3 regions of the Heliomicrobium undosum genome follow, and region 1 is predicted to be linked to each of the others. Evidence: riboswitches for the same ligand, from Rfam matches in the RefSeq annotation. Region 1 holds a riboswitch; each other region holds the start of a gene.

Region 1 (4,186 bases):
GCCGCGACCGAGCAGGTAGGCCACGGCGGCGGCATCGCGCTCGGTAGTGGTGGAAAACATGAGTCCGCCCGTGTCTTCGTAGATGCCCAGGGCGAGCACCGTCGCTTCAAAGGGTGTGAGCCGGCAGTGGCGGCGACGCAGGATCTCGACGAGGATTGTCGTGACGGCGCCCACATCCTCGCGCACCAGTTGCGACGCCGGCGTATCGTCGGCGCCGGCGGGATGGTGGTCATAGATGTGCACATCCACATCCGGCTTTTGCGTCAACTGTCCCAGCGGCCCCACCCGGGAGGCCATCTTCGTGTCGACAAGGATGACCCTTTTCACCTGTTGGGCCGGGATGTCCTTGATCGTCTTGAACCCCAAAGTATCTTTATGCAGCGCCATGAACTCCTGTACATTGGCGCTCAACTTGCCTGCGAGGACCGGGATCGCCCGGGGATAGAGCTTGGAGGCGGCGAAAGACGCGGCCAGGCCGTCGAAATCGGTATTGTTGTGTGTGAGGATGATCTCCACCGTTGGCCGCCTCCCCGCGCATTTCATAACGTACATTATAGCATAGGAACTTTGATTTTTTCCACTTCTTGCCCTTTATGCCGGGATGGAGACAGTGAAGAAAAAGAGAAAAGAAAAACGGCGGCATCGGCGCCACCGTTTTCACTTCACTTTTTCTCATTCTACATAGGGCTATATATGATTCGATTACCGGCCGCTTTTTTCGGGCGTGGTGTCAGCGGCATCGTCGGTTCCCGGGCGTACCGCTTGGGGATTCTGGGACTGATTCATGGATTCAATCATCAACTCGTAGAACTTTTCCGACATGTGCTTCACCACCTTTCGTTGGCACCCGTCAATGAGGCGGACGGTCAGTTACCGATGATGTCATCAGTAACTGTCAGTACTTTTTACTTTACCGTTGCAGGTACGGGGGAATCCGGTCATTGCGGATCAGGTCGTCGAGGCTCTCCCGTTCGACAACCACCGCCGCCTTGCCATCGCGGGCGAAGACCACGGCAGGACGGCCAATGCGGTTGTAGTTCATGGACATGGTGTAGTTGTAAGCGCCGGTGCAGGAGACGGCGAGGATATCGCCGGACTCGACTTTGGGCAGGGACACGTCCCAGAGGAGCATGTCGCCGGATTCGCAGCACTTACCGGTGACGGAGACGACCTCTTCGGCCTCCTGGGTGGCCTTGTTGGCCAGCATCGACTCATAGCGGGAGCCGTAGAGCGCCGGACGGGGGTTGTCGGTCATGCCGCCGTCGACGGCAACATACTTGCGGACGCCGATAATCTCCTTGACGGAGCCGACGGTGTAGAGGGTCGTGCCCGCCGTGGCGACGATGGATCGGCCCGGCTCGACAAGGACCTTCGGCGTGGGCAGGCTGCGCTTTTCGGCCTCCAGCGCGACAGCGGAGAGCACGATGCGGGCGTATTCGGCCACATCGCCAGGGGTGTCGGCCTCAGTGTAGCGGATGCCGAAGCCGCCGCCCAGGTTGAGGATAGCGGTCTGAGCGCCTGTTTCCCGGCGGATTTCGTCGATGAAGGTCATCATCACCTCAGCGGCGTAGCTGAAGGATTCCAACTCGAAGATCTGGGAGCCGATGTGGCAGTGGAGGCCGTCATAGATCAGATTGCCGCGCTCCAGGACGGCTTTCACGCCGGCAAGGGCCTGGCCGGTGGGCAGGGTGAAACCGAATTTGGAATCGATCTGGCCGGTGCGGACGAACTCGTGGGTATGGCAATCGATGCCGGGGGTGATGCGCAGAAGCACCCGCACCCGGGCGTCCATCTCGCCGGCGATGGCGTTCAGCAGATCGGCTTCATAGAGGTTGTCGACGACGATGTGGCCGACACCGTATTCGATTGCCTGCCGCAGTTCAGCCGGCGTCTTGTTGTTGCCGTGAAAATAGACCTTCTCCATGGGAAAGCCAGCGCGGCGGGCCGTATACAGTTCGCCGCCGGAGACCACATCGAGCCCCAGCCCTTCCTGCTCAACGAGGCGACACATGGCCATATTCATGAATGCTTTCGAGGCAAAGAGCACCTCGCCGGCGCCGGAGGCGCTGAAGGCCTGATGGTACTTCCGGCAGTTTTCCCGCAGTTGGGCTTCATCCATGACATACAAGGGGCTGCCGAACTCCTTGATCAAGTCTGTGGCATCACAGCCTCCGATGGCCAAATTACCCCGCTCGTTGATGGCAGCAGTTCCATGTAGTTTCAATGTTGCCGACTCCCCTCATCACAATGTGCTTAATTTCTTTATATGGGCGATTGTAATTTATTGGCATTTGTTCAGGGCAAAACAAAAACCGCCGGGGTCATTCCCGGCGGCGGTTTTTGTCAACGCCTGCGAATGCCTCTCTCCGATTCCCAATCATCTCGTAAGATAGCGCTCCACCGTGAAACCTTCGTCATCCAGCATAATACGCCGATTCAGAAGTGGGAATGTTCCAACGGTGACAGTCCTGCAGTTGTTCACTGCAGACCCAGCCCAGGTGTGGCAAATCTGGACTTCGGCGGCGATCCCTTTCCCTCCGGTGCACTGTCCATGCCGTTGGACCTTCCCGGAGTTACTTTTGATCAACCGCGCCTCTACCTCACCTTGTCGAAGATGAGGCATCTATGAACTTGTGGTGAACTTGAACCCATCTTAGCATGCGCTAAAAAGGCTGTCAAGGCGTTAGAATCTTCCTCCGCCCCTGTTCCCGGCTTCGCTGCCGGACGCGCTACAGGCTGATCGTCATCCCTTCCCGCGCCGCCAGGCAATCGGGATAGGCTGCCTTCGCCAGTTCTTCGATCCGCTGCATATCGGCGTCGGTTCGTTCAACGGCATGGTGGAAGAGGATCAAGGTCTTGGCCCCGGCGGCCTGCACTAGTTTGACACCTTCTTGCCAGGTTGAATGCCCCCAGCCCTTCCGAGACGATTGCGCCCCTTCACCGTTGTATTCCTCATCGGTGTAACAGGCGTCGTAGATGACCAAGTCAGCGCCGGCGATGAAATCTTTCAGCACCGGGTCTACCCAGGCGTAGTGTTCCGTGTCGCTCAGATAACAGCAGGAACGGCCGCCCTGCTCAATCCGGTAAGCGAGGCAGCCATCCGGGTGGTTGGTCAAGACCGTCCGCACGGTGATTCCATCGCTGAATTCAAGAACTTCGCCGCCGGACAGGTCGTGAAAATCGAGTCGCGCCCCCATAGTGTCCAAGAGGACAGGAAAGTAAGGGGGCTGCATCTGCCCCCGGAACAGTTCAGCAAAGATGCGTCCCAACTTTGCCTGCCCGTAGAGGGCGAAGCGGTTTTGGTCAGCGAAAGCAGGCCCAAAGAAAGGAAATCCCTGGATGTGATCCCAGTGGATGTGGGAGATGAGAAAGGCGCCCTGGATCGGTCTGCTGTTGTTTTTGCTCAAGGCCTGTCCCAAGTGGTAGAGACCGGATCCCGCATCGATGATAAAGTCGCGCTCACCGATCCGCACCTGGACGCAGGAGGTGTTGCCGCCGTATTGAGTCGTCAGTGGTCCCGGCACGGGCAAGGAACCTCTTACCCCCCAAAAGGTCACATCAAAGCGTAGATGGGACAAACGTTTTCCCTCCTGGAGCAAAGTGCAAGGCCTCGTGTTCCGATCCACCCCACTATGCTCAATTGGCTGTTATCCAGCCTTTCCTGCCGTCTACTAGACTTTACGACGAAAAAGCCTGATTCCCTCCTGCCCTCAACCAATTTTGCGATAACTCGTTACAACAACCGCAGCCCGCCGCAATCAGTCGCGGCGTACGGGATCGTCTTTTTCAGCAACCCACTTCCTGAGAATCTCCTTCAAGGCGTCCCGGTTGATCGGCTTGCTGATGTAATCATCCATCCCCGCAGCGATGCAACGTTCCCGGTCTCCCTGCATGGCATTGGCGGTCATGGCGATGATGGGCGTCGCCGGCCCGCCGGCAGACTGAGCAGCGCGGATCATCTGTGTCGCTTCAAATCCATCCATCTCCGGCATCTGGCAATCCATCAACACCAGGGCATACTTGCCGGTGGCGCAGGCCTCCACCGCTTCGCGGCCATTGCCGACGGCGTCGGCCTCGAAGCCGAATTTTTTCAGCAACAAGAGGGCCAGGCGCTGGTTGGCGTGATTGTCTTCCGCCAGCAGGATACGCGGTTGCGGCCCCTCGACGGGCGACGCCGGCGTTGACG
Region 2 (4,186 bases), on a different contig from region 1:
GGGACGGTGTTGAAGACGATATCTGTCTTCGCCAGGAGGTTGGCCAGCGCCGATAAAGGCTCGGCGGCGGCGCCCATCTCCCATGCTCTGGCCCGGTGTCCTCCATCGCGGGTAACGACGGTCACCCGTGATCCCATAGCCTGTAAGAGACGGGTCAGGGTGAGGCCCAACCGGCCGAAGCCGAGCACCATGCTGCAGCTGCCGTGGATCGTGATCGGCAGTTTCTCCATGGCGATCTGCAGGGCGCCCTCTGCGGAGGGCACCGAGTTCAGGATCGCCACCTCGTCCAGTTCAGCCACTTCAATCAGGGAGAGGCCGCAGGACTGGGCCATCTGGCGCAGGATGGGCCGGGCCACCCCGACGAAGAGGGGGACGCCGGGCGCCAGCAAGGCCATGTGAGCCGCCTCCAGGCGAAGGGGTTGATGATGGAGCGGCGCGTAGACGCGTCCTTCAAGGTCAACGCCCGGCATGGGCAGAAGGAGCGCCGCTTTTCCCGCCAGGGCCTTCGGGATGTCTTCCACGATCCGCACCCGTTCCGTTTCCTCCATAGGCAAACCGATCACATCGACCGTCGCGCCCCGCTCAGCCAAGCGGCGTACGAGGATCTGATCCCGCGCGTCCCCTCCTATCACCGCCAAAGGGATTCCTTGAAGGGTCGTCATGGGTGTTCAAAACCTCCTCCACCATAAACAGTGAAACTCTTTTTAATATATGAGGCAACCCGCTGAGAGGTGTGCAGAATGTGATTGTCAAAGAGCGTTGTAATGCTTAAAAGATGATCTTGTCGAGCCCGTAGATCAGGCCTTTGTAGGCGCCGATCCGGTGGATGGCCTCCAAAACGCCGGGCATGAAGGATTCACGGCTGATCGAATCGTGGCGGATCGACAAGGTCTGACCCAGAGCGCCGAAGATGACCTCCTGGTGGGCCACCAGACCCGGCAGGCGGACGCTGTGGATCCGCATCCCATCGAATTCGCCGCCACGGGAACCGGCGATTTTTTCTTCCTCCTCCGGATGCCCTTGCCGGATCGCCCGCCGTTCTTCCCGGATCAACTCTGCTGTCTTAATGGCCGTTCCGGACGGCGCATCCAACTTCTGATCGTGGTGGTATTCGATGATCTCCACATTGGGGAAGAAGCGGGCCGCGTCACGGGCGAAGCGCATCATCAGCAACGCGCCGATAGCGAAATTGGGCGCGATCAGGCATCCGATCTCTTTGGCGGCGGCCCACTCGGCGATCTCTTCCATGTCTTTTGCCGATAGGCCTGTCGTCCCGACGACGGGCGCCACGCCAGCCATCAGGGCGATGCGGACGTTTTCCATGACCGATGCCGGGCTGGTGAAGTCCACCATCACCTGTGGCTGTGTCTCCGTAATCGCCGCAGCCAGATCGCCCTGCAGCAAGACCCCGCAGGCCGGCAGACCGGCCAAGACGGCGGCGTCCTCTCCGACACCGTTGTGATCGACGGCGGCGACCAGTTCCAATGTGTTGTCTCCCAGGACCGCTTTGATTACCTCTCGGCCCACTTTCCCCCTGGCGCCGCTGACCAGGACTCTAATCCTCTCTGACATGGCCCATCCCCCATAAAAAGAAATACAAAAAGGGAACACCGCATGGAGTTCAGGCGGTGCCCCCAAAAAATAACATTCGGAAGCTGGATTCCACCGTCCCCGTACGATTGGATAGCGCTCCATCCGGTCGAATCACCAGATGGCAGTTCCGAACATCTTATGCCCGGCCCCAGTCTGTGAGCAATACGGTTGCTCCAAACTTCGGCGGTTGCCCCTTTCCCTCCGGTATCATCGTCCACCGTCGGACTCCTCCAGGTACTCTTGACAGACCGCGCCTCTACCTCTCCACTGGGAGGTATATTCAGTTGATTAGGTTGATGGTATCACGGGACATCCCCGAACGTCAACAGTGAAAGAACAGTTAAAAGGAAAAACGTCGGGACGTTCGCCGGTAGGTATCGTCCAGTTCCATGATGACCACCTCAGCGCCCACCTTGACGATCGCGTCCCACGGAATGATCAGCGGTTCACGGTCAGACCAAAAGCCGCCAAAGTTGCCTCGTGGCGGCAGAATGATGGCGTCGATCTCGCCGCTCGACTCGTCGATGATCAGATCCGAATCTCCGACGGCGCCGAGACGCTCGCCTGTTGTCAGATTGACGATCTCCTTGCCCACCAACTCGCTGAGACGCATCGGCGCCCCCCCTCCTTGTCCCCCTTACCCCACTATACGCGCCGATTCCAGAAAATAGAAGCAAGAAGGGAACGAGATACGAGGAGCGGAGAAGGAATCAGCGGAGAAGCGTTTTTACCAGCCCGTTTTTTGCAGCAGCTCGGACAGTTCTACCGCCAGCGGCTTGGCGCCGACGACAGCGAGGGCGCATTGCTCCGGTGTCCAGAGATCGCGGGCAACCTTTGTCACATCGTCAAGGGTGACCGCATAGACCCGCTCGATCACCTCTTCCGGGGGGACGAAGCGGTTGTAGCAGACCTCCGACTTGCCGAGGCGCGTCATCCGCGAGTTGACGCTCTCCAGGCCGAGGTAGAGGCTCCCTTTGATCTGCTCCTGGGTCCTTCTCAATTCTTCGGGACGGATCCCCTCTTCACGGATGCGAGCCATTTCGCGCAGGGAGATTTCCATGACCTCTTCGGCGAAGTCTGGGCTTGTTCCGGCATAGAGGCCGAACATACCCGAGTCGGAAAAGGCCGAATGGAAGGAATAAACGGAGTAAGCCAGGCCGCGGTTCTCCCGGATCTCCTGGAACAGCCGGGACGAGGCGCCGCCGCCGATGACGTTGTTCAGGACGTGCATGGCGTAGATGTCGCGGTGCTCCTGGGACAGGCCCTGGGTGCCCAGGCAGATCTGGACCTGTTCCACATCCTTGTGCTGAAAAACGCTCTTATGCAGCATATCTGGCCGGGAGCGCCGATAGGTTTGCTTGGACGTTTCCATAGCGGCAAAATAGGCCTTTACCTTCTCCAGCGTCTTTTCCGGGTCGATGGAGCCGGCGATGGCGATGACAGTCCGGTCAGCTGAGTACTCCGACTGGAAGTGGCTGAGCAGGCGCTCTCGCTGCATCGCCTGGATTGATTCGACCGTTCCCAGGATCGAGCGCCCCAGAGCGCTGACCGGCCACATGGCATCGGACAGCAGATCATGGACCAACTCGTCGGGGGAGTCCTCATACATCTTGATCTCTTCAAGGATCACCCGGCGTTCTCGTTCGATGTCTTCCCCTTCAAAGCGGGAGTGAAAAAACATATCGGCCAGGACGTCAAGGGCCAGATCGAAATGATCGTCCAGGACTTTGGCGTGGTAGCAGGTGTATTCCTTCGATGTAAAGGCGTTCAGTTGACCGCCGACCGCTTCAAGCACTTCCGCCAGGTCCTTGGCCGTCCGCTTGTCCGTGCCTTTAAACAGCATGTGTTCGATAAAGTGAGATACACCCGTCAAGGCGGGCTCTTCGTCCCTCGATCCGGTAGCCACCCAGATGCCCAATGCCACGGAACGCACATGGGAGATCGGCTCCATCACAATCCGGACTCCGTTCGGCAACACTGTCTTGTGAACCATCTCTTTCCTCCTGAAGGCATCCAAGAAGCCCATTTACGGCGCCATCCCGCCCCTGGAAGGGGACGGGAGCTTTCGCTCAAGTACCCCGAAGTGTATCAGCCCGGCGACTCGCTGTCAACGGTTCGGCAGACGCTTCCAAAGGGTGATGAAAAAGACCGGGAGCTTTCCCGGTTTACCTCAACTGGTTAAAGCCGTATTCAAAGAGGCGCAGGCTGTCGCCGAAACGATCGTCCGAATGCAACACGACGGCGATCAACTGGCGGTTGTTTTTTGTGGCTGAGGCGACCAAGCAGGCGCCGGCCGCCCGTGTCGTGCCCGTTTTTACGCCGTCGGCAAAAGGGTACGACCAGAGCAAGGCGTTCGTGTTCTTAATCTCCTTCGGCCACCCTTGCCGGTTTTTCAACGTCGCACGGCGGCTTTTGACGGTGGCGGCAAACTCAGGAAGCAGCATCGCTTCACGGGCCACCACGGCCAGATCATAGGCGCTTGACCAGTGGTGCTTGTGGGGCAGTCCGTTGGTGTTGAAAAACTGGCTCGATCGTCCGCCCATGATGCGCGATTTGGCTGTCATCCACAGGGTGAAAAACTCCTCGCTGCCGG
Region 3 (4,186 bases), on a different contig from region 1:
GGCTTCCAGGAGATCCTCAGCGCCCTCCTCGTCGACGGTCAGGTCGGCGTTACGGGTGATCCGAAATGTCGAGGCGTCGAGGATATGGTTGCCCCGGAACAGCACCTCCAACTGGCTCTTGATCACGTCCTCCAGAAAAACGAAAGCTTCGCCTCCCGTGCAGGGAACCTCAATAAAGCGAGGCAGCACCGAGGGCACCTGGACGACGGCAAACAGTTGCCGTTTGACGGCCAGGTTGTTTTCCGGCTCCAAAAAGACGGCGATGTTGAGGCTCTTGTTGGCCAGCAGCGGAAAGGGCCGGCTCTGGTCGACGGCCAGCGGCGTCAAGACAGGGTAGATGACCTGTTCAAAATAGTTCTCCACAAAGGACTTCTGGCTGCGGTTCAATTCGTCGCACCGCAAGAAGCGGATCCCTTTGGCCTCCAATTCCGGCAGGAGGTTGTTCATCAGGTGGGCGTACTGATCCTGCACCATGCGGTGGGTACGTTCGGCGATCAACTTCAACTGCGCCGCCGGCGTCAAGCCGGAAGGATCGCGCTTCAACAAACCCGCCTCTTTTTGATCCTGCACGCCGGCGACGCGCACCATGAAGAACTCGTCCAGGTTGGAACTGACGATCGCCAGAAATTTCAAACGTTCCAGCAAGGGATTGGTCCTGTCAAGGGCCTCCTCCAACACGCGCTGGTTGAACTCAAGCCAACTCAATTCCCGGTTGATGTAGTACTCGGAACGGTTGAAGGACTTCCGCTCCGGCGTTTTGTCAAGGCTTGGCCCGTTGGCATTTGGTTCGGCTTCCATGCTTTTTTGGCACATCCTTTATCTCTCTCCACATCAATGATTCAGCGTCCGGGTCTATTCACGCGGCTGATCATATTTCTATGATACCTGAAAGAACACCGGCATCGCTATATGATTCGAACTGAAAAAAGCGCTACCCTTGATTTCCTTCATGCCATAACTGACGTGATATTCCAATATGGCGGAAAACTCGACGATTCGGAGGGGCATTGTCATGTATCATGTCGAGTATACTGGAAAAAGCCCCTTCCGATGGGACGTTTGCCGCAATCTTAGTAGAAAATTAACAATCTTAACAACCCTCATATTTATTCATTTTCACTGCATGTATATTCTTATTGACACTATCGTTGCTTTGTATTAAATTTTGTACATGACAAATGAACATCCCGATAGAGGCGCGGAAAACGAAAAGTACAGTCAGAGAGCTTGCCGGGCGATGACCAGACTGGAAAGGCGTTTCCGCCGAAGTGACCGTCCTTGCGGAGAAGGACCGTTGCTGGGCATGTCTTGAACAGGGGCATGACTGTCACCCTCCGGGGGTGGAGCGCTATCGCCAGACCGTGACAGGGATTTTTGCGGGAATGGTTGTGATAGCGTTCACAACCATTTTTTATTGTAAATGGAGGAAGACCAATGACAACGCCTACCTTGAATCCGGAACAGTTAATCCCAGAGAAAAAAGGCCTCCGCCGCGACATGAAGTCCCGCCACCTGATGATGATCTCTGTCGGCGGCACCATCGGCACCGGTCTCTTCCTCGGCTCGGGCCAGACGATTCATCAAGCCGGTCCCTTCGGCGCTATCCTGGCCTACGCCGCCGGCGGGTTGATCATGTTCCTCGTCCTGCTCTGTCTGGCCGAACTCGCCGTGGCCATGCCGGTTGCCGGCTCCTTCCAGAGCTACGCATCCCGCTTCATCTCCCCCGCCGCCGGTTACACCACCGGCTGGCTCTACTGGGTCAACTGGGCGCTCTGCATCGCCGCCGACTTCACCGCCGCCGGCATCATCATGCACAACTGGTTTCCCCAGGTGGACGTATACATCTGGTGCGCCGTCTTCGCCGTCTCCCTGGCGCTCTTAAACCTGATTTCCGTCAAGGCCTACGGCGAAGCGGAATTCTGGTTCGCCAGCATCAAAGTGGTCGCCATCGTCGGTTTCATCATCGCCGGCGCCGGCCTGATCTTCGGCTTTACCGGCCATGAGGGGGCCATCGGCCTCTCCAACTTCAGCACCGGCGACGGAGGGCTCTTCCCCAACGGCTTTCATGCCGTCTTCCTAACGATGATCGCCGTCGTTTACTCCTTCCAAGGCGCCGAACTGGTGGGTATTGCCGCCGGCGAGTGTGAAGAGCCCGGCAAACACGTCCCCCGGGTCATCCGCGGCATCAGCCTGCGCATCATCATCTTCTATGTCCTCGCCGTCACCGTCCTGGCCGGCACGATCCCCTGGACCGAGGCGGGTGTGCAGGAGAGCCCCTTTGCCACCGTCTTCGGCCGCATCGGCATCCCCTTCGCCCAGAATGTGATGAGCTTTGTCGTCCTCACGTCGGCGCTTTCGGCGGGCAACTCAGCCCTCTACGCCTGCTCGCGCCTGCTCTGGTCGATGGCCAAAGAGAAACAGGCGCCCTCCTGGCTCGGTCGCCTCAACAGCCGGGGCGTTCCCTTCTACGGCGTTCTCTTTACCCTGGCGCTGGCCTGCCTGTCCCTCTTGACGGAGGCCTACGCCGCCGACACGGTCTACCTCTGGCTCATGTCCAGCACCGGCCTCACCGGCTGCCTGATCTGGATCATCATCGCCTGGTGCCAGGTCAATTTCCGCCGCGAATACACCCGTCTCGGCGGATCGGCCGGTCAACTGGCCTTCCGCACGCCCCTCTACCCGCTCGTGCCCATCCTGGCGGCAATCCTGAACATCGGCGTCATCGTCAGCCTCTATTTTGACCCGTCACAGCAGATCGTCCTCTATGCCGGCATCCCGGTCCTGCTGCTCATTTATGGGAGCTACTATGTATTCATCGGAAAAGGGCGGCCAGGATTGGCGTCGGCAGCGCAGACACAGGCGCAAACGGATTAACGTATCAGACAGGCGGCATCTTTCCCTCTCATTTACCCACAGTGTTATCCACAGCCCTTTGATATGTATCGCACAACCTTTTATCACCCCAGAGATCTTATACCAAAGATCAACGGGGTTTTTCTTTTTTCGCCATTTATGTCTGTCGAAAAACATCATGTGGATAACCGCCGACCCATCACCCTGTGGATAATGGGGATAAAACCGTGGGTAACCCGGAAACAGGGCTTTTTTTACGAAATTGCTGTGGATAACTTTATAAAGCTTCGCCGCCTCGTTTGTAACCATTTATTTCCTTTTTCACTACATTATCACTATAGACTCCTATGCCGCTGTGCGGTTTCGGCAATTTGCCTTTTATCTGTCGCCTTCATTCCCAACGCGGCGTTTTCACACACTTTGTGGACTTTTCAACGCATTCCTGCCATTCCCGCGACGCCGTTCCCGGCGAATCCTGCCGTGAGTTCGGTGACTAACTGATGCTCCGTAAAAAAACCGCTTTCTCACCGCCCCCAGAATGTCAGCGATGGAAGCAGCCGCAATGCTCGTCGCATTGGGGTGGATGAGCCTATCACTGAGCGCGCCGATGGCTGACCCCGATTTTTTCTGGCATCTCCAGGCAGGACGGTGGATCCTGGGCAATGGTCAGATTCCGCGAACCGATCCCTTCTCCTTCACCATGAACGGCCAGCCCTGGATCGCCCATGAATGGCTCTTTGAGATGATCCTGTCAGCGGTGGAACGCTTTTTTGGTTACACCGGTGTAGTCGGTCTTGGGATCGTCCTTTACGCCCTTTTTCTCACCCTGTTGACGCGCTGGTTGCTACGCGCTGCGCCTGGCGCCGGCGACGGCATACGCTGCCTGGCGATCCTGGCGATTACCTTCAGCCTTACCCCATTTTGGAGCCTACGGCCGCAGTTGTTCTGTTTCGTCCTGCTGACCGCCTTTCTCCTTTTCTATGCCCTGAGGACGCTGTCGCCGGATTTTCACCAGCCCTATGAGAAATACATCCTGGGCGGGTGGATCCTGATGTTTCTTGCCGCCGCCGCATGCCGGAGCTTGCCGGCTCCCAGTCCGTCCTCTTTCGAAGAGCAGACGACATCAGCGACAGGGAAAACAGCCGGTGACGAGGAGGTTGCATCACCATGCCGCCAACCCTCTCCGTCGTCATCCCCGCGTACAATGAAGAAGGACGTCTCGGTCCCACCCTCGCATCGGTGCAGGCCTGCCTAGACGTCCTCTCTCCCGACTATGAAATTCTCGTCGTCGATGACGGCAGCGTGGATGCCACCGTTGCGATCACAGAAAGCG

What was found. A riboswitch is a leader RNA that binds a small molecule or an ion and turns the genes downstream of it on or off. The one in region 1 is predicted to bind lysine.
Region 2: it holds a riboswitch for lysine, as region 1 does, so the genes downstream of both, dapB (4-hydroxy-tetrahydrodipicolinate reductase) here and lysA (diaminopimelate decarboxylase) in region 1, are expected to answer to the same signal.
Region 3: it holds a riboswitch for lysine, as region 1 does, so the genes downstream of both, GTO91_RS15320 (amino acid permease) here and lysA (diaminopimelate decarboxylase) in region 1, are expected to answer to the same signal.

What each region holds. Positions count from the first base shown of each region.
Region 1 covers NZ_WXEY01000001.1:85,019-89,204, forward strand. The annotation lists gene GTO91_RS00385 (CBS domain-containing protein) at 1-516, opposite strand, end outside; gene lysA (diaminopimelate decarboxylase) at 911-2,224, opposite strand; lysine riboswitch at 2,383-2,606, opposite strand; gene GTO91_RS00395 (MBL fold metallo-hydrolase) at 2,730-3,578, opposite strand; gene GTO91_RS00400 (hybrid sensor histidine kinase/response regulator) at 3,759-4,186, opposite strand, start outside.
Region 2 covers NZ_WXEY01000026.1:14,623-18,808, reverse strand. The annotation lists gene dpsA (dipicolinate synthase subunit DpsA) at 1-662, opposite strand, end outside; gene dapB (4-hydroxy-tetrahydrodipicolinate reductase) at 769-1,572, opposite strand; lysine riboswitch at 1,677-1,860, opposite strand; gene GTO91_RS15600 (YlmC/YmxH family sporulation protein) at 1,934-2,206, opposite strand; gene GTO91_RS15595 (M16 family metallopeptidase) at 2,321-3,586, opposite strand; gene GTO91_RS15590 (D-alanyl-D-alanine carboxypeptidase family protein) at 3,759-4,186, opposite strand, start outside.
Region 3 covers NZ_WXEY01000025.1:9,373-13,558, forward strand. The annotation lists gene GTO91_RS15315 (RNA degradosome polyphosphate kinase) at 1-798, opposite strand, end outside; lysine riboswitch at 1,184-1,359, shown strand; gene GTO91_RS15320 (amino acid permease) at 1,435-2,874, shown strand; gene GTO91_RS17870 (hypothetical protein) at 3,401-4,108, shown strand; partial or broken gene GTO91_RS18810 (hypothetical protein) at 4,093-4,170, shown strand.